Regions from separate parts of the Pseudacidovorax sp. 1753 genome, predicted to be linked through region 3. Evidence: predicted binding sites of a transcription regulator. Region 3 holds the regulator's gene; each other region holds the start of a gene.
The links. Region 3 encodes sigma-54, which starts transcription at its own class of promoters, with help from an activator protein. Its sites were predicted from a motif close to TGGCANGNAANCTGCTTT; they were not measured.
Positions count from the first base shown of each region.

Region 1: the regulator sigma-54 is predicted to act here: its motif matches at 2,812-2,829, upstream of atzF (allophanate hydrolase).
Region 2: the regulator sigma-54 is predicted to act here: its motif matches at 3,753-3,770, upstream of ABIC63_RS23485 (pilin).

Region 1 is NZ_JBEPKY010000013.1:106,176-113,387, reverse strand. Features, by position in the region: gene ABIC63_RS17500 (ABC transporter substrate-binding protein) at 1-938, opposite strand, end outside; gene atzF (allophanate hydrolase) at 1,023-2,780, opposite strand; gene ABIC63_RS17490 (Bug family tripartite tricarboxylate transporter substrate binding protein) at 2,980-3,969, opposite strand; gene ABIC63_RS17485 (VOC family protein) at 4,114-4,671, shown strand; gene mhpA (bifunctional 3-(3-hydroxy-phenyl)propionate/3-hydroxycinnamic acid hydroxylase MhpA) at 4,664-6,163, shown strand; gene ABIC63_RS17475 (IclR family transcriptional regulator) at 6,188-6,943, shown strand; gene ABIC63_RS17470 (fumarylacetoacetate hydrolase family protein) at 6,975-7,212, shown strand, end outside.
Region 2 is NZ_JBEPKY010000021.1:76,014-83,225, forward strand. Features, by position in the region: gene ABIC63_RS23475 (NAD(P)/FAD-dependent oxidoreductase) at 1-1,266, opposite strand, end outside; gene ABIC63_RS23480 (hypothetical protein) at 1,290-3,182, opposite strand; gene ABIC63_RS23485 (pilin) at 3,235-3,699, opposite strand; gene ABIC63_RS23490 (MBL fold metallo-hydrolase) at 3,936-4,760, opposite strand; gene ABIC63_RS23495 (CHASE2 domain-containing protein) at 4,942-7,095, opposite strand; gene ABIC63_RS23500 (FHA domain-containing protein) at 7,127-7,212, opposite strand, start outside.
Region 3 is NZ_JBEPKY010000011.1:238,074-245,285, reverse strand. Features, by position in the region: gene argS (arginine--tRNA ligase) at 1-848, shown strand, start outside; gene ABIC63_RS15925 (SPOR domain-containing protein) at 905-1,603, shown strand; gene ABIC63_RS15920 (thiol:disulfide interchange protein DsbA/DsbL) at 1,697-2,344, shown strand; gene lptA (lipopolysaccharide transport periplasmic protein LptA) at 2,517-3,188, shown strand; gene lptB (LPS export ABC transporter ATP-binding protein) at 3,185-3,961, shown strand; gene ABIC63_RS15905 (RNA polymerase factor sigma-54) at 4,044-5,636, shown strand; gene ABIC63_RS15900 (THUMP domain-containing class I SAM-dependent RNA methyltransferase) at 5,737-7,008, shown strand; gene ABIC63_RS15895 (PIN domain-containing protein) at 7,040-7,212, shown strand, end outside.

The sequences.
Region 1 (7,212 bases), on a different contig from region 3:
AACAGGTCGAAGAACTTCTGGAAGTACGCGATATCGGCCGGCTTGAACTCGTCGTGCAGCATGTACGAGGCCAGCGGCACCTCGTTGGTGAGGGCGCCTTCGATGGCGGTGTAGCCCTTCATGTACTGCCGCGCCTCGGCCGGGTTGTTGCGCACCAGCTCGATGCCGCGCTTGTAGGCGGCGATGTACTTCCTGGCGACGTCGGGGTTCTTCTTGATGAATTCGGTGGTCAGGCTGGCCGAGCCGCCGTGCCACGGGGCCATCGGGTCGCCCAGGATGTAGTGGGCCACCACGCCGGCTTCGAGCACGCGCGTGGTGCCGTTGAGCCGGCCCACGGTGCCGGTGGGCTCCAGGGTGTAGACGGCGTCGATCTGGCCCGCCGCGAGCGCCGCCACATGCTGGCCGATGGGCAGCTCGGTCACGTTGATGGCGCCGGCGCCGGCACGCTCCAGCATGGTCTTGGCCAGCGTCACGTTCTGGATGCCGGGGCCCGAGGCCACGCGCTTGCCCTTGAGCTCGGCCACGCTCTTGACCGGACTGTCCTTGGGCACCAGGAACTCCTCCAGCACGTACTTGGCGTTGCTGGGGTTGGTGCAGAAGATCTTGAACAGGCCGGGCTGCGCGATCTCGCCGATGCCCAGATTGGCGCTGCCGGTGCCGTTGGCGCTGCCGTCTGAGCGGCCGGAGAGCATGGCCTCCATCACCTGCTGGGCGCCGGCGAACTTGAGCGGCTCCACGTCCAGGCCGGCTTCCTTGAAGTAGCCCTTCTCCACCGCCGCGAAGAAGGGCAGGCCTGCGGCCACCGGCCAGTAGCCGATGCGCAGCTTGGGCCCGCCCTGCGCACGCACGATGGCGGGCGCGGCCAGTGCGCCGAGGGCGGCACCGCCGGCCTGCAGCACATGGCGGCGGGAGGGACGGAAGGACGACGTGTGGCTCATGCGAAGACTCCTGCGGACGAACGAACGAAAGGAAGGGCGGAACGACGAAGGGAGGGAAGGCGGTGTGCGTGGGTCGCGGCTGGCTCAGGCGCCGCGCGAGGCGATGTAGGCACGCCAGCCGCCATGCGCACTGACGTCCTCGGCGCCCTGCAGCGCATGGGCCTCGCAGATGAAGCTGTGCACCCAGCGCCCATCGACCAGCTCGACGCTGCCCAGGCCCAGCGGCGGCGGGATCTGCGCCAGGAAGGCGCCGACCTCGGCGCGCGGCACGTTCCACACCTCGAGGGCGATGGGCACACCGTTGCCGGGCTCGCGCTGCAGGCCGGGCTTGGGCGGCGTGGTGCCCGGCAGGGCATACAGGCGGTAGTGCGGCGCGGTGGTGGTGGCCTCGACCAGCACGGCCCCGCGTGCGATGAGCTGGTGGTTGAGCGGCATGTCCGTGAGGTGGGCGCCGACCACGGCGATGGGCATGCCCTCGCCCTGGGCCAGCGGCGGCCAGACCGGCGGCTCGGGCGCGGGCAGCGGCCCGCCGGTGGCACCCATCGGCAGGCCGGTGGCGTGGTGGAAGCGCTGGCCCAGCTCGGCCAGGCGGAAGTCGCTGCCGCAGGGCCCGATGAAGGTCACGCCGAAGGGCAGGCCATCGGGCCGCAGGCTGGCCGGCACCGACAGGGCCGCGTAGTCCAGCAGGTTGACGAAGTTGGTGTAGTGGCCCAGCTCGCTGTTGCGCCGCACCGGCTCGGCGCGCATGGCGTCCAGCGTGCAGTGCGTGGGCGCGGTGGGCACCAGCAGCACGTCGATGCCGGCCCACAGGGCGGCGGCCTGCTGGCCGAGCGCATGCAGCTGCGTCTGCGCATCGACGAGGTCGGCCGCATCGAAGCTGCGTCCGCGCGCCAGGATGCCGCGCACGGGCTCGATCACCGCGTCCTCGTGTTCGTCGAAGAAGGGCCGCACGGCGGCATAGCGCTCGGCCACCAGCGCGCTGTCGTAGAGAAGGCCCGCGGCGCGGGCCAGCGGGCCATAGTCGACCGGCACCGGCTCGCCGCCCAGCTCACGCAGCTGCGCGATGGCGCGCTCGAAGGCGGCAGCGGCCAGCGCGTCGCCGTGGAATTCCAGCGGCCGCGGCACGCCGAAGCGAAAGCGCGCGGGCAGCGGCGTGCGCGCGAGCTCGAGTCGGCGCGAGTACGGATCGCCCGCGTCCGGCCCCATGGCGCAGGCCAGCACCCGCGCGGCCAGCGCCACGGTGGACGCGAAGATGGAGACGCAGTCCACGCTCTGCGCCGCCGGCACCACGCCCTTCGCGCTGATGAGGCCCTTGCTGGGCTTGAGGCCCACGATGTTGTTGAGCCCCGCCGGCACGCGGCCGGAGCCGGCGGTGTCGGTGCCCAGCGAGAAGTCCACCTGCCCCGTGGCCACCGCATAGGCCGAGCCCGAGCTGGAGCCGCCCGACACGTAGCGCGCATCGAAGCTGTTGGGCACCGCGCCGTAGGGCGAGCGGCTGCCGTTGAGCCCGCAGGCGAACTGGTCGAGGTTGGTCTTGCCCGCCACCGACGCACCGGCCGCGAGCAGGCGCTGCACCACGGTGGCGTGCGCGTCGGGCGCATAGGCGAAGGCCGGGCAGGCGGCGGTGGTGGGCAGGCCGGCGACGTCGATGTTGTCCTTGACCGCGAAGCGCAGGCCGGCGAGCGGGCCGGTGGCCGCACCGGCGATGGGCGTGGCCGGGCGGCTGATCCAGGCCGCTTCGGGCCGGCCATCCGGGGCAGGCTGCGGCGCGGGCACCTTGGCGGAACCCGCGGCCGCGAAGGGGCGGGTCAGGGCGTCGGGGGTAGAGGCTTCGTGCACCATGTTCAGGCATCCATTCTTGGATACATGATGTGATGCAAGCACCGTGCCATCTGACGCAGCCCCCTTCGGCGGCATCAGCTCCCTCAGTGCCGAGGCCGTCCCGGCTTCGTTGCGCTGCGCTGCGGCGCTGCATGCCGGAGGATGCGTGGCCGCGCGCCGATCCTCAGGCCCGGCCCGACGGGCCCGGCCCTGCCCGCCCTCAGTCCAGCTTCACGCCCGCGGCGCGCACCACCTTGCCCCACATGGCACGGTCGGCCTGGATGAAGGCGGTGAATTCGGCGGGCGTGTTGCAGCGCAGCTCACCGCCGTAGTCGCGCCACTTCTTGGCCAGCTCAGGCGACTGGCAGACCTTGGCCATGGCGGCGCTCAGCTTCTCCAGGATGGCGGGCGCCGTGCCGGCCGGCGCGAGCAGCCCCTGCCAGGCGATGGGCGCGTAGTCGGGCAGGCCCTGCTCGGCGAAGGTCGGCACGTTGGGAAAGCTCGGATGCCGCTCGCGTCCGGTGATGGCCAGCAGCTTGAGCTTGCCGGCCTGCACGTTGGTGGCCGCCGCAGGCAGGCCGTCGAACATCAGCTGGATCTGCCCTGCCAGCAGGTCGGCGTAGGGGCTGTTGCTGTTGTAGGGCACCAGGTTCGACTTCACGCCCGCCACGCTGTTGAACCACACGGCCGACAGGTGCGAATAGCTGCCGATGCCCTGCGTGGCCACGGTGACCGAATCGGGCTTGGCCTTGAGCTGGGCGACCAGCTCGCGCGCGTCCTTGGCCGGCACCGACGGCGTGGCGATCAGCCCCGTGTTGAGCACGCCCAGCAGGCTGATGGGCGCGAAGTCGCGCTCGGCATTGAAGGGCAGCTTGCCGTAGAGGTGCGGCACGACCGACAGCGAGCTGGTGGTGCCGATGTAGAGCGAGTAGCCGTCGTTGGCGGCCTTGGCCGCCACCTCGGTGCCAATGATGTTGGAGGCACCCGGACGGTTCTCCACATAGAAGGACTGGCCCAGGATCTTGGTCAGCTCCGCGGCCAGCTCGCGGGCGTTGGCGTCGGGGCCGCTGCCCGCGGGGAAGGGGGCAATGATGCGCACCGGCTTGGATGGGTAGTCGGGTTGGGCGCCCGCACCGGTGGGCGCCAGGGCCAGGGCAGCGACGAGCGGCAGGGCGGCCGCGCCGGCGGCGAGCCTCTTGAGGATGGTCATGAATGTCTCCGTTTGCGAACGCGTGCCGATTGCACGGGCCCGAATCATACGAACACATTGTTTATTGTCAAAATACGATAATGACAATAACATTCAATCCATCGAAGGACCGACAAGGTCTTTCGTTCTCGCCTGGAGACAAAGTTGACCCCTCCCCAACCGTTGCAATTGCAGTTCAGCCACATCGGCCTGTACGTCACCGACCTGGCCCGCATGGCCGGCTTCTACAAGCGCGCCCTGCGCTTCACCCAGACCGACGCGGGCAACCTGGGCCCGGTGCAGTTGGTCTTCCTGAGCCGCGACCCCAGCGAGCACCATCAGCTGGTGCTGGCCACCGGCCGGCCGGCGGACATGGCCTTCAACGTGGTCAACCAGCTGTCCTTCCGGGTGCCCGACGTGGCGACGCTGCGCGCCTTCCATGACCGGCTGCTGGCCGAGGGCGCGAGCGAGATGCTGCCGGTGACGCACGGCAATGCGGTCTCGGTCTACTGCCGCGACCCGGAGGGCAACCGGCTGGAGCTGTTCATGGACACGCCCTGGTACTGCGAACAGCCGCTGCGCGAGCCCATCGACCTCGCCCAGAGCGGCGAGGCCATCCTGGCGCAGGCCGAGGCCATCGCGAAGCGCTTTCCCAAATTCATGAGCCGGGCGCAATGGCAGGCCGACGTCGCCCGCCGCATGCAGGAAGACCAGCATGGCTGAGCCGGCGCCCGTGTACGACGTGGCCATCGTGGGGCTGGGCCCCACGGGCGCCACGCTGGCCAACCTGCTGGGGGCCGCCGGGCGCTCGGTGCTGGTGGTCGAGAAGGAACGCGACATCTTTCCCCTGCCGCGGGCCATCCATTACGACGGCGAGGTGCTGCGCATCTTCCAGGCGGCGGGCCTGCGCGAGCCGGTGCTGGCCATCTCGCGGCCCGGCACGCAGGGCATGCACTTCGTCAATGCGGCGGGCCAGACGCTGCTGATCCGCGGCGGCACCGCGGCGCTGGGGCCGCACGGCGGCGCCAACAACTACTACTTCCACCAGCCCGAGCTGGAGGCCGTGCTGCGCGATGGCCTGGCACGCTTTCCGAACGTGCACGTGCGGCTGGGCGCCGCCCTGAGCGCCATCGACGTGGACAGCGAAGGCGCCACGCTGCACGGCTGTCAGGGCGGCGACGGCGGCAGCTTCGAGGCCCGCGCCCGCTGGGTGGTCGGCTGCGACGGCGCCCGCTCGCCGGTGCGCCAGCACATGGGCAGCCCGATGGTGGACCTGGGCCTGCGCCAGCCCTGGCTGGTGTTCGACGTGGTGCTCACCGAGCCGGTGGACCTGCCGCCGCACACCGTGCAGCACTGCGACCCGCGCCGGCCCATGACCTACTGCAACGTGGTGGGCAACCGCCGCCGCTGGGAGATCATGGTGCTGCCCGGCGACGATCGCGAGGCCCTGGTGCAGCCCGAGAACCTGTGGAAGCTGGTCGCACCCTGGGTGCGGCCCGATCAGGCGCGGCTGGAGCGCGCCGCCATCTACACCTTCCATTCGGTGATCGCCGACGGCTGGCGCCAGGGCCGGCTGCTGCTAGCCGGCGATGCCTGCCACCAGACGCCGCCCTTTCTGGGCCAGGGCATGTGCGCGGGCATCCGCGATGCCGCCAACCTGGCCTGGAAGCTGGACGCGGTGCTCGCCGGTCGCGCGCCCGACGCCCTGCTGGACACCTACGAATCTGAGCGCAAACCGCATGTGCGCGGCCTCATCGAGCTGGCCGTGCGTCTGGGCGACATCATCCAGACCACCGACCCGGCCGCCGCGGCCGAGCGCGACGCGCGCTTCGCCAGCGGCGGGCCGGAGGTCTTCGAGCTGCCACCGCAGCTGCTCGGCGCCGGCGCCTTCGACGCCCTCCAGCAGGACCTGGCGGGCCGGCCCTTTCCCCAGCCGCGGCTGGCCGACGGCCGGCTGCTGGACGAGCTGCTGGGCCGCCGCAGCGCCGTGATCGGCCAGCGCGAACTGCTCGCCGCCGCGGCGCCCGGCACCGCCGAGCGCTGGGCCCGCAGCCAGGCCCTGGTCATCGACGAGCCCGACCCGCCGCTGGCGGACTGGCTGCGCAGCCACCAGGCGGGCGCCGTGATACTACGGCCCGACCGCTACATCGTCGGCGTGGCGCGCACGGGCTCCGAGCTGGACCGCATCTCCCAGTACCTCCCGGTGGCGCCATGACGACCCACACCCCGGGGCCCCACCTTGTCCGACCCTTCGTCCTCGTCCAGCCTGGAACGCATGCTGGGCGTGCTCGACCTCTTCGACGACCACCACGTCACCCGCACCGCCGAGGACATCGCCAAGGCGCTGGACGTCTCGCTGCCCACCAGCTACCGCTATGTGCGCCAGCTGCTGCAGGTGGGCCTGCTGCAGCGCGTGGAGGATTCGCACTACGCGCTGGGCCCGCGCATCATCCTGCTGGACCACTACATCCGCCGCGCCGACCCGGTGCTCAAGGTGGGCCTGCCCGTGTTGCGCGAGCTGGTCGATGCCACCGGCTTCGACTGCGTGGTGACCGAGGCCTTCGGCCAGCAGGTGCTGGACACGCACCGCGAGATGGGCGGCACCCCCGCCACGCTGGCCTACACGCGCGGCCGGCCGCGGCCGCTGTTCCAGGGGGCCGCGCCCAAGGTGCTGCTCGCCACGCTGGGCACGGCACCGCTCAGGAAGCTGTTCGACGCCCGGCGCGACGAGGCCATGCGCTGCGGCCTGCCCGGCGACTGGGCCGAGTTCCGGCGCCACTTCGCGGCCATCCGCAAGGCGGGCCACTATGTCTCCAAGGGCGAGCTGGAGCCCCAGCTGGCGGCCGTGGCCGCGCCCATTCTCAAGTCGGATGGCGGCGCCTGGGCCGCCATCTCCCTCGTGTTCGATACCTCGCGCCTGGCGATCGTCGACCTTGAAAAGATGGTCCGTCTGATCACCGAGGCCGCGACGCGGATCGGAGGTCGGCTGGCCTAGCACCCACCCCTCTCCTTCCCTAGGAATCCCCATGAGACTCATCAGCTACCAGTACAACGGCCAGGACGGCTATGGCGCCGTCGTCGGCGACCGCGTCGTCGACCTGCATGCGGTGTTCGGCGCGCAGGCGCCGGACCTCAAGGCCTTCATCGCTGCAGGCCTGGCATCGCAGGCCGCCGCCCATGTCGAGGCCGCCCGCGCCACGCTGCCGCTGTCGGAGGTGCAACTGCTGCCGGTGATCCCCAACCCCGGCAAGATCTTCTGCATCG
Region 2 (7,212 bases), on a different contig from region 3:
CAATTTTTTTACTTCTGATTGCGCGATCATGTTAATCTGATCGTCGGTCATCGGCCAAAAGTCGTCGTCTTCTCGACAGAAAAACTCAAGACCGAGCCAGACGCAGGAATCATCTGCAACCAGATATGGACTCCAATTATTGAAGACCTGAATTCGCCCTACCTTATATCCAGGCTCTTGGATATATATCCAGTTATCGGTCAACTCCGTGCAAAGATCGGTCTTCTTATAGAGCAGGCCAACCGTTATAAAATCCCGATACTCTAGGTTCTTGGCGATTTCCTGCGCATCTGGACTCCAATAATTCGATGATGCGCTTACAAGGTCCTTGACAGGCATAGTAGAAATCAAATGAGCGCAATTTATTTTTTTTGTCGAGCCGTCGCTATCTTGGACGGTTACGGACCTAACTGCGCCGCTTTCGATATCGATGCAATTTGCCGTATGACGGAGAAGTAAGGTTCCCCCTCTCTCAACAAATCGCTTGGCAACTTCTTCCCACATCTGTCCTGGCCCATACTTGGGATAAATAAATGATTCGATCAGCGAGGTTTGTTTTGCCTGTTCCGAATCAATCCTTAAGAGCGACTTGATTCCGTGAATCAATGCCCTCCCCACGGAGAGGCTTTTAACTCTTTGGGCCCCCCAATCTGCGCTGATGTCTCTGCAAGAAACACCCCACACTTTTTCTGTATATTCTTTGAAAAACTGCAGATAAAGAAGTTTGCCAAATCGATTGATGAAAAAATCTTCGAGCGATGCCTCGGGCTTGATCGGGCGTAGATGCGCGCGGATATAGCTGATGCCAAAAGAAAATGTTTTCTTCAATCCTAATTTTTGGAAGGTCGAGAAATTGATTTTCAGAGGGTAGTCGAAGAACTTTCCATTAAAATAAATCCTGGACTGACGCTGACGGATGAGCATGGACGCGTGGACAGGGTCGGCTTGGCTGGCACTTAATGCGCCGGGTAGCCCTTGGCGTTCCTGACCCTGGTACGCGAACCGCATATTCGGGTTCTGGATTTTTTCAATCGGAAGAATGCTGTTCCACCAGTCCATTACCCAGTCAGACTTGGAGAAGAATCGATGTCCTCCAATATCTATGCGATTCCCATGGTGTTCTACAGTACGAGAGATTCCTCCGACCTGATTGTCGGCTTCGAGAATACAGATATTTCTTAATCCGGCTTTTTGTAGTTCGTAAGCCGCTGTCAGGCCTGCGGGGCCTGCGCCAATAATGACAACGTCAAATTCAAGATTCTTCATGCTTGTCTTTCACTAATAAATTTTCATGATTTTGCCGCGGTACTCATTGATTCATATTGCTGCAAAACATGAGCACATTTGTAGAGGTAGTACGTTTTTGCTTTGCTTCTATTTTGGAGGGGGGGCGTCCAAGAGCTTATGTAAAGCGGTTCTATTCGTGAGGACGTAACGATGAAGTCAAGTGTCTGGTCTGCTTGGCACGTAGGAACCAGCGACAATATATCCAGCGTACAGTGACCGTTCTGATTACGTAGCGCGTCCAGCAGTCCACACATTTCTTTTTGTGCATCGAATGGTGCCGTAACTTCTCTGCGACGCTCAAGTTCCATGGCTGTGCCTCTATTGAATACAATCCCGGCCGCCTGTATGCCGCTCACGTAGCTTTTGCGGTGCATGAGCAACCAGGGTGCCAGAGCCTCACCCTGCCAATAAACTTCTGCGGAGGGCGGAACAAAATCGCCGAACACATATGGCCCATTGATTGGGGTTTCTTCGATGATTCTAGATATTTCCGGTCGACGATCCCACGCGGCTATGCTGAGCGGAGTGATGAAGAGCATCGATATCATTAAGATGCGTCGACCGCGCGATCCAAGACTCAATAAAAAGAAGGAAAAAAAGGCTAGTAAGCTAGCTGCCAGATAGGGTTGCTTGAGAAAAATAATGGCTTTACTAGCCGAAGTAAGTTCGGATCCGTCCAGAAAATAATTTTGAAATTTTAATGCCTGAGAAAAATCGCTCTTCCAGTTATAGAAAGCGGCAAATACCAACAATACACAACAGCCCAGCAAAACGCTCTTCGAAATGTCAGGTTCTCTTTTTGTTTCCGATAATGTGAGCAGAACAATGCCGAGGTAAACTGCCAGGGTTCCAGTTGTCAAATCTTTAAAAATTAAACCATAAACTAGTACGCTGACGGACAGGCGACCCAAAGAGCCCTGATTAAGAGAATTTATTAAATATGGCGATAGCAGGACTAAGGCGATAACGTGGCAAAGCCACTGACCTCGCCAAAGCTGAAGGCTCGCGAAGAACGCGTTAGAGAGAAAATCGGCGCCAATAAGTGAGGCGGCGGAGCAAAGTGCGAGGGTGCTGAGGGTGATAGCAGCCAATCTACGCGTATTATTTTTTCCGAAGCAGCTGCAAAAGCCCAGAATTGCAAAGTCGCAGCCCAGGGCAAGCCAACTTTGAAGTGGCCAGTCGCTCATGAAAACATAGTTGTATGAATGGACGAGCTGAAGCCATTCAGCATCCAAATAGACATGCAAACGATCAAATGGTTGCAAGGGAACTAGTCCAGCCAGTAGTGCGAGAGGCACGGCACTAAGAAGCCAAAGCCACCGTCTATCTTCAAGCGATTGCCACAAAAAGAAAAGGATTGCTCCGGGCAGAGCCATTACGGGATGGATAATCGCGGCGATGGCGAGAGACAGAATTGAGAGCCATACATGGCGCCGTATCAAAAATACGATCCCGAGCAAGACCAGAACCTCTGCATAGGTTCGAGCTGTCAGAAAGGGTTCTGCGTAGTGAATGATGGTCGAGTGACCATAAGCGGTTGATGTGCCAAAAACAAGCAATAGCGCTGGTGCGCGGGCATGCTCCGGAACGGAAGACCGGGCCAATTGAAAGCAGCATAAAAAGAAGAGGGCTTGTGCGAGCAGCACACCCATTGCAGAGGCTGCATAAAATCCCACATGGGCCACAATAAATCCGTATATTTTTCCAAATATGGAAAATGAATCTTGCGATCCATATTTGAAGAAAAGATCATATGAAAATATTTTGGGATCGATATTTTTTAGCGCCTGCGCTGCGTAAAGAAGACCATCATGGCGAATTCCAGAATAAGGATTGTTAAGTAATAATATGGTAAATGCTATAAGCAAAAGCGGAAAATCAAGCTTTTGTTTCATGGCTTAATAAAAAAAGCCCACTGGCGTGGGCTTGTTGGGAGAGAGTTTTAAATTACGTGGCGTTGCGGCATTCGCTAGGAACGTACTTGAACTTGTCCGAGGTGGTGGAGCAGGTCCAGGTGATCTGAGAGGTCGGTGGGGTGTTCGCCGAAATGGCTTGGCCGCCCGATTTAGGAGTCAGAGTAAGAACAACGCTGCCAGCAGCAGCGGTAGTGGTGATGGCGATAACGCCGCTTGTACCGTCGACAGTCATGGATGCAACATTCTTGGTCGAGGCTACAGAAGCAGAGTTAAACCCAAGGCTCAGGCTAGACGCAGCATTGGCGGCGTTCTCGCCGACCAGCGTCTTGGCTGCCGAGCCAAGCACCATCGCTTCCGACACCCGTGCACGCACGGTGTAGTCCTGGTAGGCGGGCAGCGCGACGGCGGCCAGGATGCCGATGATCGCCACGACGATCATCAGTTCGATAAGGGTGAAGCCCTTCTGGGCGGTGCGGGCGATGGTGCGACGGTTCATGGTCAGACTCCAGGTTGAAAGCGGTCCGGGTACTGCCCCGGTCGTGCCTTCTCTTCGCAGACCGCGTGCCATGCGGCCGCCTGCCTTGAATGCGCCTAAAAGTTCACACTCAGGCCACACAGTCTGACACTTCTTGTTTGTAAACAACTGTTTCCGAGTGACAAAAAAGTCAGAGTCGCTGGCGGTGACAGCTTTGGTCGCCCCTTGCGCCTCCGCGGAGGCCGGGCCTGCAGGCCTCAGCTGCGCGGATGCCCCGCGCCGTGCACCTCGATCGTCTGCCCCGCCTCCAGCCAGCGCAGTTCGATCCGGTCCCACAGCCGCAACTGGCCCACCAGGGCGTTGACCTCGGCCATGATCTCGGCGGCGGCGGCCGGCTTGGTGTGCGTCACGTAGACGGGGTAGCGGGCCATGGGGGACATCTGCGCCAGCTCTTCCACCAAGGTGGGGGGCGACAGGTGCAGGCTGCGTTCGGCCAGCTGGCGCTCGCGCGTGCTGAAGGCGGTCTCGATCACGAGGGCGCCCACGTCCATCTGGTTGATCCGGCGCCAGAAGGGCTTGTTGCGCTCGGTGTCGCCGCTGTAGACCCAGTGCGAATGGCCGTCCGCGCGCCGCACGGCGAAGCCGCAGGCGGGCACGGTGTGCACGGCGGGCAGCACCTCCACCACCTTGGGCGCGCGGCGGCCGAGCATCAGGCTCTGGCCGACGTCGAACTCGACGAAGTGGACCAGCGGCGCATCGCTGCTGGGCAGGGCGGTGAAGTCCGGCCAGACCAGGTTGTTGAACACATGCGCCCGCAGCACCTGCAACGTGGCGCGCAGCCCGTGCACCCGCAGCGGCCGGCGGCGCAGGCTGGCGACCGCGTCCACCATCAGGGGAAGGGCCGCGATGTGGTCCAGGTGCGAGTGGGTCAGCACCACGTCGTCGATCTGCGCCATCTCTTCCAGGGACAGGTCGCCGACGCCGGTGCCGGCATCGACCAGGAGGTCGTCGTCGATCAGGAAGGAGGTGGTCCGTGCGCCCCGGGCGATGGCGCCGGAGCAGCCCAGAACACGCACCTGCAGGCTGTTCATGAAGAGCTCTGAATAAAGGAGGCGATGGAGCCGGGCGGGCACCGCGGCAGGCCGGCTCGCCCGCGGACAGTGCAGGCTAAGGCGTCGGTTGCTGCGGCGCAAAGGACTTCCGTCACGCCGCGCCGGGGCGCGAGTATGCCTGTTCGTCGGGGCCGCACAGGATTGGTTGTCACTAATTTGCAGTTCTGGCCGGCGCCGGTGGGCGAGAGCCCCCAGCGTGCCCCCGGTGCACCGGAGCGGCGGCAGGCGGCCTGGCCGGCGCGGGCCCTTCGGGCGTGTAGATGCGCACGCCCCGCTGGCGCCCGCGCACCTGCACCTCGCCCAGTTCGCGCCAGGGCGCATCCGGCATCAGCGCGCGGGTGTTCTCGCCGACGACGATGGGCACGCCATGGGGCGTGCACAGGCCTTCCAGCCGCGCGGCGAGGTTCACGGCGTCGCCGATCACGGTGTAGCTGCGGCGCAGCGCCGAGCCCATGTTGCCGACCACCACCGGGCCGGTGTTGACGCCGATGCCGATGGCCACCGCGGGCAGGCCAGCCGCCTCGTGCTGCGCATTGAGCGCGGGCAGCGCGGCGACGATGTCCTGCGCGGCATGCACCGCCCGCGCGGCATGGTCGGCCTGCGCGACCGGTGCGCCCCAGAAGGCCATGAGGCAGTCGCCCATGTATTTGTCGACGGTGCCGCCATGCCGGTTGACGATCTCGGTGAAGCGGGTGAAGACCTCGTGCAGCAGGGCCTGCAAGGTCGTGGGCGCCATGTGCTCGGCCAGGTGGGTGAAGCCCCGCATGTCGCAGAACATGATGGTGAGCACCCGGCTTTCGGCCCGCATGCTGTAGCGGTGCGGCTCGCGGGCCATGTCGTCCACCAGCTGCGGCGGGACATAGGCGCCGAACAGGCGCATCAGTCCCCGGCGCTTGCGGCTTTCCACGAAGTAGCCCCAGCTCATGCTGAGCAGCAGGCCCGCGGCGCCGGCCAGCAGCGCGGCGGCCTGGGGCAGCACCAGACCGCCATGGCGGTAGAGCAGGTCATTGAGCAGCAGCAGCCCGCCGCAGGCCCCCAGCCCGATGGCGAAGCCGGCGGCGGCCGAGCGCCGGGTCACGCCCAGAACCAGCAGCAGGCCGATCACGACCAGGCTGGCCCAGGCATAGCCCGGCGCGTAGTCGGGCACATGCGGCAGGCGCCGGTCGAGCAGGCCGGAGAGCACATGGGCATGCACTTCCACCCCCGGCAGGGCCGCGGCGATGGGTGTGGCGCGCAGGTCCTGCAGGCCGGCGGCGCTGGCGCCGACCAGGACGATGCGGTCCCGCAAGGCCGCAGGCGGCAGGCGGCCTTCCAGCACGTCGCGGGCCGAGACATAGCGAAACCGCGGCCCCGCGTCCTCGCCAGGGCGCCGGTAGGGGACGACGAGGCCGCCGTCGGTGCCCACCGGCACGTCCAGGCGGCCGCTGGCGGTCTGCAGCCCCAGGGCGACGAGCCGCGGGGACGCCCCCGGCGCCGTGGCGAGCCGCAGCACCGGTGGCGCGCTGCCGGTGGCGGCCCGGAAGGTCGCCAGGGCCAGCGACTCGTAATAGCCGCCGGGCGCGGTGTCCAGCCGGGCCAGCAGCGGTACGGTGCGCACCACCCCGTCCTGGCCGGGTTGGAAGACGACGTTGATGAAGCCCGGTCGGGCGCCCGTCGTCCGGCCGGGCAGGCTCGCGACCAGCGTGGGCCAGGCCGGAATCCGGGCGGCATCCGGCCCCAGTGCGTCGGCGGGCAGAAGCGGCGCTGGCGGTTGCACGTTGGGTGCGGCGGACGGGTGGTCCGGGGCGCCAGCCTCGCCGTCGAAATGGACGCCCAGCACCACGCGGCCGGGCGCCGCGGCCAGCGCCCGCGCGAATTCGCCATCAGGGTCGAGGGCCGATGCGCGGCGGGCGAGTTCGGCATCGAAGCCGGGCTCGGCCGGCCAGCGGCCGCCCAGCGCCTGCACCAGCGCCGGTCCGCTGGTGCGATCCGCTTCCGCGAACACCATGTCGAAGGCCAGAACGCGCACCTGCTGGCGCTGCGTCAGTTCCTGCGTCAGGCGGGCCAGCCGCTCGCGGCTCCAGGGCCACTGGCCGAAGGCCTTCAGGCTGGGCTCGTCGATGTCGACGATGACGATGCGGGGGTCGATGCCGCGCGGGGCGTGCCAGCGCAGCCGGGCGTCCTGCAGCTGGGCATCGAGCCGATCCACGCCAGGCAGATGCAGCAACCCTGCCGTGTGGGCCAGCCCGGCGAGGAGGGGCAGCAGGGTGATCGCGATGCGCCAGCCATGGCCCCGAAGGCCGCGCAACAGCCTTCCCGGTCCCATGCCGTGGCTCGGTGCCCTGACGTCCGGGCCCTCAGCCCAGCACGAACTGCATGCGGGTGCCGCCCAGCTCCAGGATGTCGCCGTCCTGCAGGGCCGCCGCGCGCGGCTGGAGTGTCT
Region 3 (7,212 bases):
CGGTGAACAAGCTGATCGAGGCCGGCAAGACCTACGAGCAGGACGGCGCCCTGTGGCTGCGCTCCACCGACTACGGCGACGACAAGGACCGGGTCATGCGCAAGAAGGATGGCACATACACCTATTTCGTGCCCGACGTCGCCTATCACATCGCCAAGTGGGAGCGCGGCTTCCACAAGGTGGTCAACATCCAGGGCACCGACCACCACGGCACCATCGCCCGGGTGCGCGCCGGCCTGCAGGCGGCGGGTGTCGGCATTCCCGAGGGCTACCCCGACTACGTGCTGCACACCATGGTGCGCGTGGTGCGCGGCGGCCAGGAGGTCAAGATCAGCAAGCGCGCCGGCAGCTACGTCACGCTGCGCGACCTGATCGAATGGACCAGCACCGACGCCGTGCGCTTCTTCCTGCTCAGCCGCAAGCCCGACACCGAATACACCTTCGACGTCGACCTGGCCGTGGCTCAGAACAACGACAACCCGGTCTTCTACGTGCAGTACGCCCATGCGCGCATCTGCTCGGTGCTGGACAGGGAAGGCGTGGACGCCGCGGCGCTCAAGGGCACCGAACTGGCGCCGCTGGCCACCGAGGCCGCCCAGCCGCTGATGCTGCTGCTGGCCAAATACCCTGAGATGCTGGCCGCCGCCGCGCGCGACTTCGCGCCGCACGACGTCACCTTCTACCTGCGCGAACTGGCCGCGGCGTACCACAGCTATTACGACGCCGAGCGCATCCTGGTGGACGACGTGCCCACCAAGCGCGCCCGCCTGGCGCTGGTCGCCGCCTGCGCGCAGGTGCTTGCCAACGGCCTGTCGGTGCTGGGCGTCAGCGCGCCGCGCAAGATGTGAGAGCCCGCACAATCCCACCCCGGCGCGCCGGTGGCGCTGCAGCAGCAAGGCAATCCATGAGATCCAGACAACAGGGCAATTTCGCCATCGGCCTCATCGTCGGGCTCGTGCTCGGCCTGGGCGTGGCGCTCGGCGTGGCGGTGTACGTCACCAAGGTGCCGATCCCGTTCATGACCAAGACCCAGCCCCGCGCTGCCGAGCAGGACGAGGCCGAGGCCCGCAAGAACCGCGACTGGGACCCCAATTCGCCGCTGTATGGCAAGCAGCCGTCCAAGCCGCCGGCCACGCCGGGTGCGCCGGCCGGCGGCAATCCGCCCGTGACCACCGCCCCGCCGGTGCCGGCCATCGCCGCCCAGCCTGGCACCCCGCCCCAGGCCGCCACGCCGCCGACGGCCGTCACGCCGGCCATGCCGCGCGCGCCGCAGGCAGCGAATCCGCCGCCCTCGGCCGATCCGCTGGGCGACCTGGCCCGCGCGCGCGCCGGCCTGCCCGCCAGCGGCGGCGATGCGGCGTCCGACCCCTTCGTGTACTTCGTGCAGGCGGGTGCCTTCCGCACCAGCGACGACGCCGAGGCCCAGCGCGCCAAGCTCTCGCTGATGGGCGTGGAGGTGCGCGTCACCGAGCGTGAGCAGGCCGGCCGTCCCGTCTTCCGGGTGCGCGCGGGTCCGTACAGCAAGAAGGACGACGCTGACCGGCTGAAGGAACGACTGGACGGCGCCGGCTTCGACGCCGCCCTGGTGCGCGTCCAGCGCTGAGTGCCTTGCCCTGTTGCCGTCGGGCGCGGCAGATCGCCGGAACTCGCTGCCGCCCGACGTGCTCTGTGTCTGCATCCCTGTTGGAGAAATCGCTTGAAACGTCGTGACTTTTCGCTGGCCGCCGCGGCCGTGACGCTGGCCCCCCTGGCGGCCCATGCCCAGACCCCCGCCTCCGCCTTCAAGGCCGGCAAGGACTACGTGACGCTGGGCAAGCCGGCCCCGGTCGATGCGCCGGCCGGCAAGGTCGAGGTGGCCGAGTTCTTCTCGTACAACTGCCCACACTGCGCTGCCTTCGAGCCCAAGCTCGAACCCTGGATCAAGAAGCTGCAGCCCTACGTGGCCTTCCGCCGCATCCCGGTGCCCTTCGTGGGCAACGACGTCGAGACCAAGCAGAAGCTCTACTACACGCTCGAGGCCATGGGCAAGGTCGACGAGTTCCAGATGAAGATCTTCCAGGCCATCCACGTCGACCGCCAACGCATCTTCGGCGACGCCGCCGTGATCGAGTGGGCCGGCAAGCAGCCTGGCCTGGACGCCAAGAAGTTCGAGGAAACCTTCAAGTCCTTCGGCGTCGCCGGCAAGGCCAAGCGTGCCAGCCAGATGACCGAGGCCTACCAGGTGGCCGGCGTGCCCGCCTTCGGGGTGGCCGGCCGCTACTATGTGGACGGCGACTTGGCCGGTTCGCTCGACCGCGCCCTGCAGATCGTGGAGGCCCTGGCGGCCGAATCGCGCAAGGGCTGAGCCGACGCCCCGCCCCAGCGCCCCGGCCCGCTTCGGCGGGCCTTTTCATTGCGGGTGTGCCGCGCGCCCTGCCGACGGTGCGCGCTACCGGAATGCAAGCGCGGGACATTCACCGCGGCCGCCGGTTTGAGACAAAGCCGGGCCTACAATCAAGAGCAAGTTCCGTGCCTTTATGACCCATCCCTCGCACTCCACGATCTCCCTTCCCTGGCGCCGCCTCGGCCGTGCCATGGTCCTCGTGGCCGCGCTGGGCCTGGCCGCCGCGGCCCAGGCCGAGAAGGCCGACCGCAACCAGCCGATGAACATCGAGGCCGACTCGCTGCGCTATGACGACCTGAAGCAGACCAGCATCTTCACGGGTCGGGTGGTGGTCACCAAGGGCACGCTGCTCATCCGCGGCACCCGCGTCGAGGTCCGGCAGGACCCGGAGGGCTACCAGTACGGCGTGGTCACCGCCGACCCGGGCCAGCGCGGCTACTTCAAGCAGCGCCGCGATGGCGGCAACGACGAGTGGATCGAGGGCGAGGGCGAGGTCATCGAGTACGACGGCCGCGCCGACACCGTCAAGTTCATCCGTCGCGCCGTCATGCGCCGGCTGACCGGCACCACCGTCACCGACGAGACCTCCGGCCCGCTGATCACCTACAACCAGACCAACGACACCTTCACCGTCAATGGCGCCCCGCCGCCGCCGGGCGGCACCCAGCAGCCGGGCGGCCGCGTGCGGGCCATCCTGTCGCCGCGCAGCACCGAGCCCACGCAGGTGCCGGCCCCCGGCCCGCGCACCGGCGCGCCGCTGCGCCAGAGCGGCTCGCTGTCGGGCCAGAACGGGGGCAGCCGGTGAGCGTCGCGGTGCCGGCGGGCGGCAGCCGGCTGCAGGCGCGTGGCCTGCAGAAGAGCTACGGCAGCCGCAAGGTGGTCAAGAACGTCTCGCTCGACGTGCAGAAGGGCGAGGTCGTCGGCCTGCTGGGCCCCAACGGCGCCGGCAAGACCACGTCCTTCTACATGATCGTCGGCCTGGTGCGGGCCGATGCTGGCCAGATCAGCATCGACGGCGAGGCCGTGGAGCACATGCCCATCCACCGCCGGGCGCGCATGGGCCTGTCGTACCTGCCGCAGGAGGCGTCGATCTTCCGCAAGCTGACGGTGCAGGAGAACGTGCGCGCCGTGCTCGAGCTGCAGGAGGAGCCCGACGCCCGCGGTCGCATGGCGCCCCTCTCGCGCGATCGCATCGAGCAGCGCCTGTCCGAGCTGCTGGCCGACCTGCGCGTCGACCACCTGCGCGACTCGCCGGCGCTGGCGCTGTCGGGCGGCGAGCGGCGTCGCGTGGAGATCGCCCGCGCGCTGGCCACGCAGCCGCGCTTCATCCTGCTGGACGAGCCCTTCGCCGGCATCGACCCCATCGCCGTGATCGAGATCCAGCGGATCATCAGCTTCCTCAAGGAGCGCGGCATCGGCGTGCTGATTACCGACCACAACGTGCGCGAGACGCTGGGCATCTGCGACCACGCCTTCATCATCAGCGACGGCCAGGTGCTGGCGCAGGGCACGCCCTCCGAGATCGTCGACAACGCCGAGGTGCGCCGCGTGTACCTGGGCGAACACTTCCGGATGTAGCCAGGGTGCCTGTTTCCGCGTTCCGTCCTTCCGGCGCCCCTCCCATCCTGCCCGTGGCCGCGCACACCGTGGGAGGCCGTCCATGAAGCAGGGCCTGTCGCTGCGCGTCTCGCAGCATCTGGCGCTCACGCCGCAGCTGCAGCAGTCGATCCGGCTGCTGCAGCTCTCGACGCTGGAGCTGAGCCAGGAGGTCGAGCAGATGCTCGACGACAACCCCTTCCTGGAGCGTCTGGCCGAGGAGGCGCCGCGCGAGGAGTTCGGCCTGGAGGCGGCCGACGCCCCCGTGCCCCGCGACGAGCGCGAGGACGGCACCGACTACGCCGCCACGGCCAGCGCCAGCAGCACGTCGAGCAGCAGCAGCGACACCGCCGTGGCAGAGGCCGACGCGCCCGCCACCGAGAGCGTCGACGCCGAGCCCGACTGGGACGGCGACGGCACCGTGGAGTTCTCGCCCGACGACAGCGAATGGGGCGGCGACGCCCCGGCGCGCAACAACAGCAGCAGCCAGGACGACGACGAGCGCGCCGACGCCACCGAGCTGGCGCGCAGCCAGGAGTCGCTGCAGGCCCACCTGCACCGCCAGGCGCTGTCGCTGCGCCTCACGCCCGAGGACTCGGCCGCGCTGCGCTTCCTGATCGAATCGCTCAACGACGACGGCTACCTGGAGGATTCGCTCCCGGCCCTGGCCTCGGCCCTGGCCGGCGACGACAACGACGAGTTCGACGAGCTGATCCACCACTTCCAGGTGGCGCTGGGCCTGCTGCAGAGCCTGGACCCGCTGGGCGTGGGCGCGCGCGACCTGGGCGAATGCCTGGCCATCCAGCTGCGCGCCGGCGCCGACGCGGACGACAGCGACGAGGAAGACCAGGTCCGCAAGGTCGCCCTGGCCATCTGCAAGCAGCCCATGGACCTTCTGGCCAAGCGCGACTTCAAGCGCCTGGCCGTGCTCACCCGCAGCAACGAGGACCTGGTGCGCCAGGCGTCGCAACTGATCGCGCGGCTGGAGCCCAAGCCCGGGCGGCGCTTCGTCGATGTGGAGCGGCACGTGATCGTGCCCGACGTCATCGTCACCCGCAGCGGGCGCGGCAGCAACATCAAGTTCCGCGTGCAGCTCAACCCCGACGTGATGCCGCGGCTGCGCGTGCACGACATCTATGCCGGCGCGCTCAAGTCGCACAAGGGCGAGGGCAGCCAGGCCCTGAGCCAGCGGTTGCAGGAGGCGCGCTGGTTCATCAAGAACATCCAGCAGCGCTTCGACACCATCCTGCGCGTGTCCAACGCCATCGTGGAGCGGCAGAAGAACTTCTTCATCCACGGCGAGCTGGCCATGCGCCCGCTGGTGCTGCGCGAGATCGCCGACGAACTGGGCCTGCACGAGTCGACCATCAGCCGGGTGACCACCGCCAAGTACATGTCCACGCCCTTCGGTACGGTGGAGCTGAAGTACTTCTTCGGCTCTGCCCTGGGCACCGAGACCGGCGGCAATGCGTCCAGCACGGCCGTGCGGGCGCTGATCAAGCAGTTCGTCGGCTCGGAGAACGTCAAGAAGCCGCTGTCGGACAGCCAGATCTCGGACATGCTCAAGGAGCAGGGCATCGAATGCGCCCGCCGCACGGTGGCCAAGTACCGTGAGGCGCTGCGCATCGCGCCGGCCAACCTGCGCAAGGCGCTCTAGGAGCCGCCTTGTTCCTGGCCTGCACGCGGGCCGGGGCTTCCGATCGGCGTGCCGGCGAATCGCGGTGGCCGGCCACCTCATTTTTTCGGACGACGAAGCCGTGAACGAACTGATCCTTTTTCTGCCCTGCGCCGCCGGCGTGGAAGACCTCCTGGCCGCCGAGGTGCATGCCATCACTGGCCGCAGCGGCGACGACCTGCGGGTGCTGCGCGGCGGTGTGCGGGTGATGGGCGCCTGGCGCGACGTGCAGGCGCTCAACCTCAAGAGCCGGCTGGCGCAGCGGGTGCTGGTGCAGCTGGCGCACCGGCCCTATCGCAGCGAGGCCGACCTGTACGAAGCCGCCTCGGGCATCGCCTGGGAGATGTGGTTCCAGCCGCGCCAGACCTTCAAGGTCGAGCTCACGGCGCAGGGCAGCCCGCTCCAGAGCCTCAACTTCGCCACGCTCAAGATCAAGGACGCCATCGCCGACCGCTTCCGCGCCCGCGCCGGCGGCGTGCGGCCCAGCGTGGAGACGCGCTTTCCCGATGTGCGCGTCTTCGCCCACCTGACAGCCGAAGAGGTCACGCTCTACATCGACACCAGCGGCGAGCCGCTGTTCAAGCGCGGCTGGCGCGTGGACAAGGGCGACGCTCCGCTCAAGGAGACCCTGGCCGCGGCCATGCTGGCCGCCAGCGGCTGGTGGGATCCGGAAACCGGTGTGGTTTCCGAGCAGCCGCTGTACGACCCCTGCTGTGGCAGCGGCACCATTCCCATCGAGGCCGCGCTCCTGGCCGCCGGCGTGCCGGCCGGTGCCTCGCGGCGCTTCGGCTTCGAGGCGCTGCTGCTGCACCGCGCCGAACTCTGGCGCGCGATGCGCGAGGAGGCGCTGGCTCCCGCCGACGCGCGCGCTGCGGGCTCGGTGCGGGTCTTTGGCAGCGACGTGTCGCACCGCATGGTCGACTTCGCGCAGCGCAATGCCGAGCGCGCCGGCGTGGCCGACCGGCTGCAACTGCGCGGCGGTGACGCGCTGCAGCGCATGCCCCCGGTCGAGGGCGGCGGCGTGATCCTGCTCAACCCGCCGTATGGCGAGCGCATCGCCGTGGGCGGCGTCGCCGGCGCCAACGCGGGGCGGCGCGGGCCGGGCGGGCGCGAGGTGGCGCAGACCGAATCGGGCGCCGACGGCGGCGATGACTTCTTCCCGCAACTGGCCACGCACTGGAAGCGCAATTTCGCGGGCTGGACGGCCTGGGTGCTCACGCCCGACATGAAGCTGCCGCAGCGCATGCGCCTGAAGGAGTCGCGCCGCGTGCCGATGTGGAACGGCCCCATCGAATGCCGGCTGCTGCGCTTCGACATGGTGGCGGGTTCGGCGCGCACGGCGCCAGCGGCATGACGCCGCGTCAGGGACGCGCGCGGTGAGCCGCATGGCGGCGGACATGGGCGGGCCGGTCTCGTCGGCTGCGGGCGGTGCCGAGGTGGATGCCGCTGCGCAACCCGAAGTGACCGCCGTGGTCATCGACACCAACATCGTGCTCGACCTCTTCGTCTTCGACGATGCTGCCGCCAGGCCGCTGCGTGCGGCGCTGGAGGCCGGCCA